3 regions of the Janthinobacterium sp. 61 genome follow, and region 2 is predicted to be linked to each of the others. Evidence: predicted binding sites of a transcription regulator. Region 2 holds the regulator's gene; each other region holds the start of a gene.
What was found. Region 2 encodes FNR, which switches genes on or off when oxygen is low (the NO sensors DNR and NnrR bind a similar motif). Its sites were predicted from a motif close to TTGATNNNNATCAA; they were not measured.

Region 1 (3,282 bases), 2.7 Mb from region 2:
GCGAAATTCATGGCGATGCCGCCGCCCATGGTGCCGGCACCGACAATCGCCGCGCTGGCGATGCTGCGCACGGGTGTGTCGGCCGGCACGTCGGGCACCTTGCTGGCAACACGCTCGGCGAAGAAGGCATGGCGCAGGGCTTTCGACTCGGGCGACTGCACCAGTTGCATGAACAGCTCGCGCTCGTACTTCAAGCCATCCTCGAACTTCATCGTCACGGCGGCCGCCACGGCATCGACGCATTTCAGCGGCGCGGGGAATGGGCCGGACATGGCTTTCACCGTATTGCGCGAAAACTGCAGGAAGGCTTCATGGTGAGGGTAATCGACCTTGCGCTCGCGCACTTTCGGCAGCGGGCGCACATCAGCCACCTTGGTGGCGAAGGCTACGGCGGCTTTCAGCAAGTCGGCGCCGGGGGCGATGACTTCATCGAACAGGGCCGTGCCGGCCAGTTTTTCGGACGCCACGGGCGTGCCCGAAACGATCATGTTCAAGGCCATTTCCAGGCCCAGCACACGCGGCAGGCGCTGCGTGCCGCCCGCGCCCGGCAAGATGCCGAGCTTGACTTCAGGCAAAGCCATTTGCGCGCCTGGCGCGGCCACGCGGTAGTTGCAGCCCAGCGCCAGCTCCAGGCCGCCGCCCATGCAGACGCTGTGGATGGCCGCCACCACCGGTTTGGTGGATTGTTCGACGACGTTGATCAGGGTGTGCAGTGTCGGTTCCGTGAGCGCCTTGGGCGAATTGAATTCCTTGATATCGGCACCGCCCGAAAAGGCCTTGCCGGCGCCCGTAATGACGATGGCTTTGACGGCCTCGTCCGCCAGCGCCTGGCGGATGCCCGCGACGGCGGCAGTGCGCGTCGCCAGGCCCAGCCCATTGACGGGCGGATTGGCGAGGGTAATGACGGCAACAGCGCCGTTCACTTGATATTCAGCACTCATGTCTCTTCCTTATTGATTTTGCTCAGCGATGAGGTGGTTGCAAGGGATGAAGCTTTACTATACCGCATAAAAGAACGCTCGTATTATTTTTATCTCGACGCGCGCAGCGCCTGTGCCTGTCGTCATGGTACAACATCGCCCACGCCGGCTGGCCGCCCCCTCGGAAAAAAGGGCCAGCAACTATCGATAACATATTCATTTAAATAAATAAAAAACAACAAGTAAAACAGCGTTTTATAATCTGCTGAATATGCCTTCCTATCCATGCGCAGGCCACTGGCGACACTTTCAGCATTATTTATTCAGGGCACTTGTTTTTCTCATGGCGCTGAGGAATAATAAAATTATTGATTCAAATCAATACTCTGCAACTGATTTAATATTATGGAGCAATGGCGCCCGATAACGCCGTGTTCGATTTTGTTATATCGTGCAGATTCTCACCAATTATCACACCCGCCCTTTCCGGGTAATGATGCAAGCGTTTTATATCGTCATTAGCTGTCAGTATTATCGCCACTCCTTTCTCTTCTCACATTGAAGGAAATACTATGGACGCAGCCAGCCATGTCAGCCACTCCCAGGATTTGGACTTACAAGCGATAAATACTGCATTGAACCGTGTCCAGGCCGTCATCGAATTCGAACTCGACGGCACCATCCTGCATGCGAATGACAATTTCCTGCGCGTCCTCGGCTACACCTTGGCCGAAGTGCAAGGCAAGCACCATGCCATTTTCTGCGACGCCGAGTATGTGAAAACGTCCGAATACGCCGACTTCTGGGGCAAACTGGGCCGTGGCGAATTCGACCATGGCGAATACAAGCGCCGTGCCAAGGATGGTCGCGAAGTGTGGATCAACGCTTCCTACAACCCCATCCTCGATGCGGATGGCAAGCCGTATAAAGTCATCAAGTTTGCCACCGACATCACGGCCAGCAAACGCCGCAATGCCGATTACGAAGGCAAGATCGATGCCATCAGCAAGGCCCAGGCCGTGATCGAGTTCCGGCTCGACGGCACCATCCTCGACGCCAACGACAATTTCCTCAAGTCCGTCGGCTACACGCTCGATGAGATCAAGGGCCAGCACCACCGCATGTTTTGCCTGCCCGAATACGCCAGGAGCGACGAGTACGCGCAATTCTGGCATAAGCTGGGACAAGGCCAGTTTGATGCGGGCGAATACAAGCGCCTCACCAAGGATGGCCGCGAAATCTGGCTCAATGCCTCGTACAACCCCATTTTTGACGTGGAAGGCCGGCCCTTCAAGGTGGTCAAGTTCGCCAGCGACGTGACGGCCCTGAAAAAGCGCAACGCCGAATACGAAGGCAAGGTCAGCGCCATCGGCAAGGCGCAGGCCGTGATCGAATTCGACATGCAGGGCAATGTGCTGGACGCGAACGATAATTTCCTCGCCGTCATGGATTACGACTTGAGCGATATCCAGGGCGAGCACCACCGCATGTTCTGCGAGCCCGAGTATGCCAGCAGCGCCGAGTACAAGAAATTCTGGCAAAAGCTCAACCGCGGCGAATTCGATGCGGGACGCTACAAGCGCCTGGGCAACCATGGCAAGGTGGTGTGGATACAGGCCACCTACAACCCCATCCTGGACTTGAACGGTAAGCCGTACAAGGTAGTCAAGTTCGCCATCGACATCAGCGAACAGGTGAACCTGGAAAACAGCATCCAGTCCAAGGCCGCCAACGACAGCCGCAAGGTCAACGCCCTGCTCGATTCGGTGGCGCGCGCTGCGCAAGGCGATCTGACCTGCAATATCGTGCCTGAGGGCGACGAGCCGATCGACCTGCTGGCCGGCGGCATCAGCAAGATGATCGTCGACTTGCGCGGCGTGATCGGCAATGTGGTGTCGGCCGCCAACGGTTTTGCCGACGCCTCGCATACGATTGCCGAACGGGCGACGGGCGTGGCCGTGGGTACGCAGGCGCTGGGCGCCACGGTGGAAGAAATGAACGCCTCCATCGATGGCCTGACCTACTCCATCAATTCCATCGCGGAAAACACTTCGAATGCCGATTTCCTGGCGAAAGCCACGCAGCAGGAAGCGGAAGCGGGCGCGCGCGCCGTCGCCAAGTCAATCGAGGCGATGGACTTGATCAACCGCTCGTCGGAGGACATCGGCGAAATCGTCAAGGTCATCAGCGAAATCGCCAACCAGACGAATATGCTGGCCTTCAATGCCGCCATCGAGGCGGCGCGCGCGGGCGAGCACGGCCTGGGCTTTTCCGTCGTCGCCGACGAAGTGCGCAAGCTGGCCGAACGTTCTTCGCAAGCGACCAAGGAAATCTCCAAGCTGATCAACGAATCCGTCAAGCG
Region 2 (3,282 bases):
ATGATCGAAAACGTTTACCGCTTGCAGATCATGAACACCTCGGAGCAAACCCAGCATTTTAAAATCAGCGCTTCCGGCTTGCCGGGCCTGACCTTGCTGACGCGCGAAGAAGTAACCTTGCAGCCGACGGAAACGCTGGGCTGGCCGATCCGCCTGCGCGTGCCGCACGGCGTGGGCGAGAAGGGCTCGAACAAGATTGCGATCGAATTGCACTCGCTGGACGACCCATCGTTGCATGTGCGTGAAAGCGCGGTATTCATCGTACCGCGCTAATGTAGGAAGGCCAGTCCCCGGATGGGGATTGGCCGATTAAACAGGAGAAATATCATGTCCGACAGTCTCAAGCTGCAAGCCCCCGTTGCCCCGTGGTACAAGCATCGCTGGCCATGGCTGCTGATGATCGGTCCCGGCCTGTCCGTGGTCGTCGGCAGCTTCATGGGCTATATCGCGTTTACGCAGCCTGATGCGCTGGTGGTGGGCGATTACTACAAGCAGGGAAAGGCGATCAACCAGGACTTGCGGCGCGATACTGTCGCCAGCGACCTGGCGATGGATACCAGCCTGTCGTATGACGTGGCGTCAGCGCGCCTCAGTGGCTCCGTGCACAGCTTCGGCAAGGCTTACCAGGGTCCGCTGCAGCTGCATCTGGCGCATGCGACCTTGCCGGAAAAAGATATCAAGCTGCTGGTGCAGCCCGATGCGGCGGGCAACTTCTCGGTAGCGCTGCCGATGCTCGAGCGCAGCCGCTGGCAAGTGCTGGTGGAAAACGACAAACGCGAGTGGCGCCTGTCCGGCATCTGGACCTGGCCGCTGCAGCGCAGCATCGCGCTGCACGCGGATGAAGAGCTGTAAGACTTACTTGCAGACGTCCGTACCGGCCGTAATGGCCTTCAACTTGGCCGGCTGCAAGATCTCGATCTCGCGGTTGGAGACGCGCAGCCAGCCTTCCTTCTTGAATTTCGACAATAAGCGGCTGACGCTTTCGATGGTCAGGCCCAGGTAGTTGCCGATTTCCTCGCGCGACATGCGCAGCTGGAAATTGCTGCCCGAATAGCCGCGCGCCTCATAGCGCGAGGCCAGGTTGACGATGAAGGCGGCAAAGCGCTGTGTCGCCTGCATATTGCCCAGCAACAGCATGACGCTTTGCTCGCGCGTGATTTCCTGGCTCATCATCCGGTGGAAATGGCGCAGCAGGGTAGGCATACTGCCCAGCAATTGTTCCAGGCTGGAAAACGGGATTTCACACACTTCGCTGTCTTCCAGCGCCACCGCATTACAGTGGTGGCGGTCGGCGCTGATGGCGTCCATGCCCAGCAGTTCTCCTGCCATCTGGAAGCCCGTCACCTGCTCTTCGCCACCCGGATTGATCTGGTACGTCTTGAAGTGCCCCAGGCGGATCGCGTACAGGTTCTGGAACGAGTCGCCGATGCGGAACAGCGAGGCGCCGCGCACGATCTTGCGGCGGCGACCGATGATCTGATCCAGCCTGTCCATGTCGCCCACATCGAGGCCCATCGGCAGGCACAATTGATGCATGCTGCAGGTCGAGCATCGCGCACGCAACGCTTCCACGGTCACTGTGGGCAAGGTGGGAGTGAGGAGCGCTTCAGTCATGTCGGTACCTTTTAGAAAATGCAATACCGAGTTTACTGCATACACGGTTGCCGTGTGCCAATTTCACCGCAATTGCGCTGAATAAACGACGTTCTGACTTTAATTATATGGCAACATCGTCAAAAGCCCTTGCAGCGAGGGCAATTTGCGCGGCACCGCTTGCCAAGTTGATGTATTGATAGGAAAATTCCTGACAGCATTATCTGCCGCCTGTGCCGCCCGGTACTGAAAAGGAAATCATGAAGCCTCTCGGCATCAAAGCAAAAGTCGCCTTGGCCACCAGCCTGACCTCGATCGCCATGATCGCACTGGTCACCATGATCCAGTTGCAGCACATGCGCGCTGACTTCACGCGAGTACTGCTGAGCCAGCAATCTGCCCTGATCACCCGCACCGCCGCCGAGCTCGACGACAAGCTGGGCATGCTGCTGCAAATCGTCACCCTGACGGCCAGGCAGCAGCCGCCGGAATTGATCGCCCAACCCGCCAAGCTGCGCGAATACTATGCGCGCCGCTCGATGCTGGTGCTGTTCGACGACGTGCTGGTGCTCGATGCGCAAGGCGCCATCGTGGCCGACATGCCGCTGGTCACGGGCCGCGCCGGCATCAACGTTGCCGAGCGCGAGTATTTCCAGACCGTCCTGCGTACACGTCAGCCCATGATCACCGAGCCGATGCTGGGCAAATCGAGCGGCATGCCCATCGTGCAGATGGTGGCGCCCGTGCTCACCGCCGATGGCCAGGTGGCCGGTGTGGTGATCGGCGTGCTGCGCCTGTACAAGGACAACCTGCTGGGGCGCCTGCGCTCGGAAAAGATCGGCAAGAGCGGCTATTACTTCATTCTCACGCGCGGCGCCGTGCCGCGCTACGTGCTGCACCCCGATACCAGCCGTTTGCTGCAGCCGCGCCAGCCGAACGCCAACCTGACGACCACCCAGATGCTGAAGGACGATGGCGAAGGCAGCATGGTCAGCACCAACAGCCGCGGCATCACGGCCGTCAACAGCTTCAAGCGCCTGAAATCGGTGAACTGGCTGCTGGCCGCCTCGCTACCCATCGAGGACGCCTTCGAACCGTTTGATGGCGTGCTGTACCGGCTGGTGCTGTGGAGCATCCTCGCTTCGCTGCTGGCCGCTTTTGTTCTGGGCTGGGTTACCGTGCGCCTGCTGTCGCCGCTGGTGCGCCTGCGCGATACCCTGCTGGCCCTGCGCACCAGCGGCAGCCGCTTCACGCCCGTGCCAGTGCAGCAGCGCGACGAGATCGGCGAACTGACGGAGGCGTTCAACGGCCTGATGTGCGAACGCGACCGCCTGCAGCAGGAACTCGAATCGCGCGCGGCGGAACTGGAACTGGAGCGCGACCGGGCCGAGGCGGCCAACCGGGCGAAGAGCGACTTCGTGGCCAACATGAGCCATGAAATCCGCACGCCCCTCAATGCCGTGCTGGGCATGGTCTATTTGCTGGGCAATACCAGGCTCGACACGGAACAGCGCAAGTATCTGACCATGGTGCGCGTGGCGGGCCAGTCGCTGCTGGGCATCCTCAACGACGTGCTCGATTATTCGAAGATCGAAGCGCGCCGCATGGAATTGTCGCCCGTCGAGTTCGACCTTGACGAAGTCATGAATACCCTGGCCACGACGATGACGATGAATGCGGGCGAGAAGG
Region 3 (3,282 bases), 630 kb from region 2:
GACTTCCTTGGCCGCCGTCGCCGAGCGCTGCGCCAGGCTGCGCACTTCACCGGCCACGACGGCGAAGCCGCGGCCATGCTCTCCCGCGCGCGCCGCTTCCACGGCCGCGTTCAAGGCCAGGATATTCGTCTGGAAAGCGATGCCGTCGATCAGGCCGATGATGTCGAGAATCTTGCGCGACGAAGTGCTGATTTCATTCATCGTGGTGACCACTTCACTGACGATGGTGCCGCCCTTGGCCGCGACGGTCGATGCCTGCACCGCCAGGTCGTTGGCCGTGGCAACGTGGTCGGCGCTGTTTTGCACCGTGGACGTCAATTCCTCCATGCTGGCCGCCGTCTGCTCCAGGCTGGAAGCCTGCGATTCCGTGCGGCTGGACAAGTCCATATTGCCGGTGGCAATTTCCGCCGTAGTGACGCGGATATCCTCGAAGTTGGCACGCACGTCGCCGATGATGCTGTGCAAGTTGATGTTGGTCTGGCGCAAGGCCGCCATCAATTGACCCATATCATCATCACGCACCTTGTCGATCACGCCCGTCAGGTCGCCACCTGCCATCTTGCGCGCCACCGTGATGGCGTCGCCCAGCGGCGCGACCAGCGAATTGTGCAGATGGGCCCAGAAATACAGCATCAGCGCGACAGCCGCGGCGGCCGCGCCACTGAGCCAGCTGCGCGTGGCCGTGCTCGTATCACCATCGATATTCCACACGGCGCAGCCGAGGATGGCCAGCACCACGCCAAAGACGATGCAATGCAGGGCCAGGTCTTGCGACAGGCTCAGCTTGCGCCACTCGGCCAGCTTGGCGGCCCAGCCCTGGCGCACAATGCGGCCCTTGCGAATCGCCAGCCTGGCGGTATTGCCATCTTTAAAACTTTTATACAGGGCTGCCGCTTCATTGATCTGCTCGCGCGTGGGCTTGGTACGCACGGACATATAGCCGATCGGACGGCCGTTTTCAATGACGGGGGTGATATTGGCGAAGACCCAATAAAAATCGCCATTCTTGCAGCGGTTCTTGACCATGCCAGTCCATGGCATGCCCGTCTTGATGGTATCCCACAGGTCGGCAAAGGCTTCGGCCGGCATATCGGGATGACGCAGGATATTCTGTGGCGCACCCAGCAGTTCCATTTCTGAAAAACCGCTGACTTCAATGAAATACTGATTGGCGTAATTGATGTTTCCCTTTAAATCCGTGGTGGAAACAATCGTCATGCCTTCATTTAATACGTATTCATTTTGCGTGATTGGCGTATTGACCCGCATCGTCGCTCCTCTATTTTTTTTCAACTAGCATAACAAAAACATAAAAACAATATACCACATCAAGCACCGGCAAGATATCGCCAAGGCGACAGTGATGCTGGTCAAACAATTTAATAAAAGTTAATTTATTTATGTTTTACAATTTACTTTGATTCAACTTAATTGATTTTATTGAAATGCGATATTCAAATTGAATGCACACACAATAATTAATAAAAATTTATGTAACGATGCGGCAGACAATAAATATGGTGTGTATGCCGATAAAAAGACGCGGAAGCATTGCAATCACTGGCGGCACTTGGCGACGCCTGCCGGCAGGCATGACTTAGCCATCATGAACATTTACTGAGGGAAAATAAAAAACTGGCGCGAACGCGCCAGTGGGGGATATGTCTCCAATCCGCGACACAGGCGCCGGAGCGCCCGTGGGGATGGCTTACTTGAATGTCTTACGCGGTGGCGACTTCGGACGCGGAGCCGCAGGCTTGCGTTCCGTCGTGCCGTCATCGAGGCTGATGCGCAATTTCTGGCCCGAGACCACGACCGATTTCAGGTGGTCGAGGATTTCCGGCGGCATGCCTTCCGGCAGGTCCAGCACGCTGTAGTTGTCAAAGATATCGATGCGGCCGATATGCTTGGCTTCCAGGTTCGCTTCGTTGGCGATGGCGCCGACGATGTTGCTTGGCGTCACGGCGTGCTCACGGCCCACTTCGATACGGTAAGCCGTCACGCCCGGGCGTGGACGTTCCTTCTTCGGCGCGCGCGGCGCTGGTGCTGCGTCGCCCGCGTCGGCCGGGGCATCCTTGAACGCTGGCGCGGACTTGGCGGCAAACGGCTTGCGCGGCGCGGCTGGCGGCGCCAGGTCCGGTGCATCGCCGTCGCGGCTGATGCGCAGCTGCTGGCCCGCTACCCACACGGTTTTCAGCTGGTCCAGCAATTCTTTCGGCATGCTGTCTGGCAAGTCCAGGACGCTGTAATCGTCATAGATTTCGATGCGGCCGATATTTTTAGAATCGATGCCCGCTTCGTTGGCGATGGCGCCCACGATATTGCCCGGTTTCACGCCATGCTGATGACCTACCTCAATACGGAAAGTTTGCATGCCGGCGTCGGCTGGACGTTGAATGCGTTCCTTTTTCGGGAAGGCCGGGCGTTCGCCACGCTCGCTGCGCTCGTTACGCTCGAAGCGGTCGCCCCGTTCCGGACGATCGTTGCGCTCGAAACGGTCCTGGCGCACAGGACGGTCGTCTTGCCACGTGGCTTGCTCGCGCGCCTTGTTCTTGTCCAGCAACAAAGGCACATTGCCACGCGCCATCTTCGCCAGGGCGGCGGCGATTTCGATGGCGGGAATGTTCTTTTCGCGTTCAAGATCTTCGATCAGCGACTGGAACTGCTCCAGTTCGCCCAGGGCCAGGGTTTCGCTGATCTGTTCCTTGAACTTAGCGATACGCACGTCGTTGACGGCCTGGATCGTTGGCAGTTCCAGCATGCTGATCGGCTGGCGAGTCGAGCGTTCGATGGCTTTCAGCAAGTTCTTTTCACGCGGGGTGATGAACAGAATCGCTTCGCCGCTGCGGCCAGCGCGGCCAGTGCGGCCGATGCGGTGAGTATAGCTTTCCGGATCGTGCGGCACGTCGTAGTTGACGACGTGGCTGATGCGCTCGACGTCCAGGCCGCGGGCGGCCACGTCGGTTGCCACGAGGATGTCGATCTTGCCGTCTTTCAACTGCTGGATCGTGCGCTCGCGCTGCGCTTGCTGGATGTCGCCATTGATGGCGGCAGCCGAGAAGCCGCGGGCTTGCAGTTTGCCAGCCAGCTCTTCCGTGCCCAGCTTGGTGCGGGCGAAGATGATCATGCCGTCAAACGCTTCCGCTTCCAGGATGCGGGTCAACGCGTCGAGCTTGTGCATGCCCGACACCAGCCAGTAGCGCTGGCGGATGTTGTCGGCCGTGCCCGTCTTGGCGGCAACCGTCACTTCGGCCGGGTTCACCAGGTACGTCGTGGCAATGC

Region 1: CLU92_RS07725 (PAS domain-containing methyl-accepting chemotaxis protein) is a predicted target of FNR. The motif match lies at 1,289-1,302, and genes of this name have one in related genera.
Region 3: CLU92_RS22780 (PAS domain-containing methyl-accepting chemotaxis protein) is a predicted target of FNR. The motif match lies at 1,361-1,374, and genes of this name have one in related genera.

The regions. Positions count from the first base shown of each region.
Region 1 is NZ_PJMQ01000001.1:1,675,557-1,678,838, forward strand. It holds gene CLU92_RS07720 (3-hydroxyacyl-CoA dehydrogenase NAD-binding domain-containing protein) at 1-941, opposite strand, end outside; gene CLU92_RS07725 (PAS domain-containing methyl-accepting chemotaxis protein) at 1,556-3,282, shown strand, end outside.
Region 2 is NZ_PJMQ01000001.1:4,399,092-4,402,373, forward strand. It holds gene ccoG (cytochrome c oxidase accessory protein CcoG) at 1-273, shown strand, start outside; gene CLU92_RS19915 (FixH family protein) at 328-852, shown strand; gene fnr (fumarate/nitrate reduction transcriptional regulator Fnr) at 856-1,614, opposite strand; gene CLU92_RS19925 (response regulator) at 1,854-3,282, shown strand, end outside.
Region 3 is NZ_PJMQ01000001.1:5,025,720-5,029,001, reverse strand. It holds gene CLU92_RS22780 (PAS domain-containing methyl-accepting chemotaxis protein) at 1-1,269, opposite strand, end outside; gene CLU92_RS22775 (DEAD/DEAH box helicase) at 1,709-3,282, opposite strand, start outside.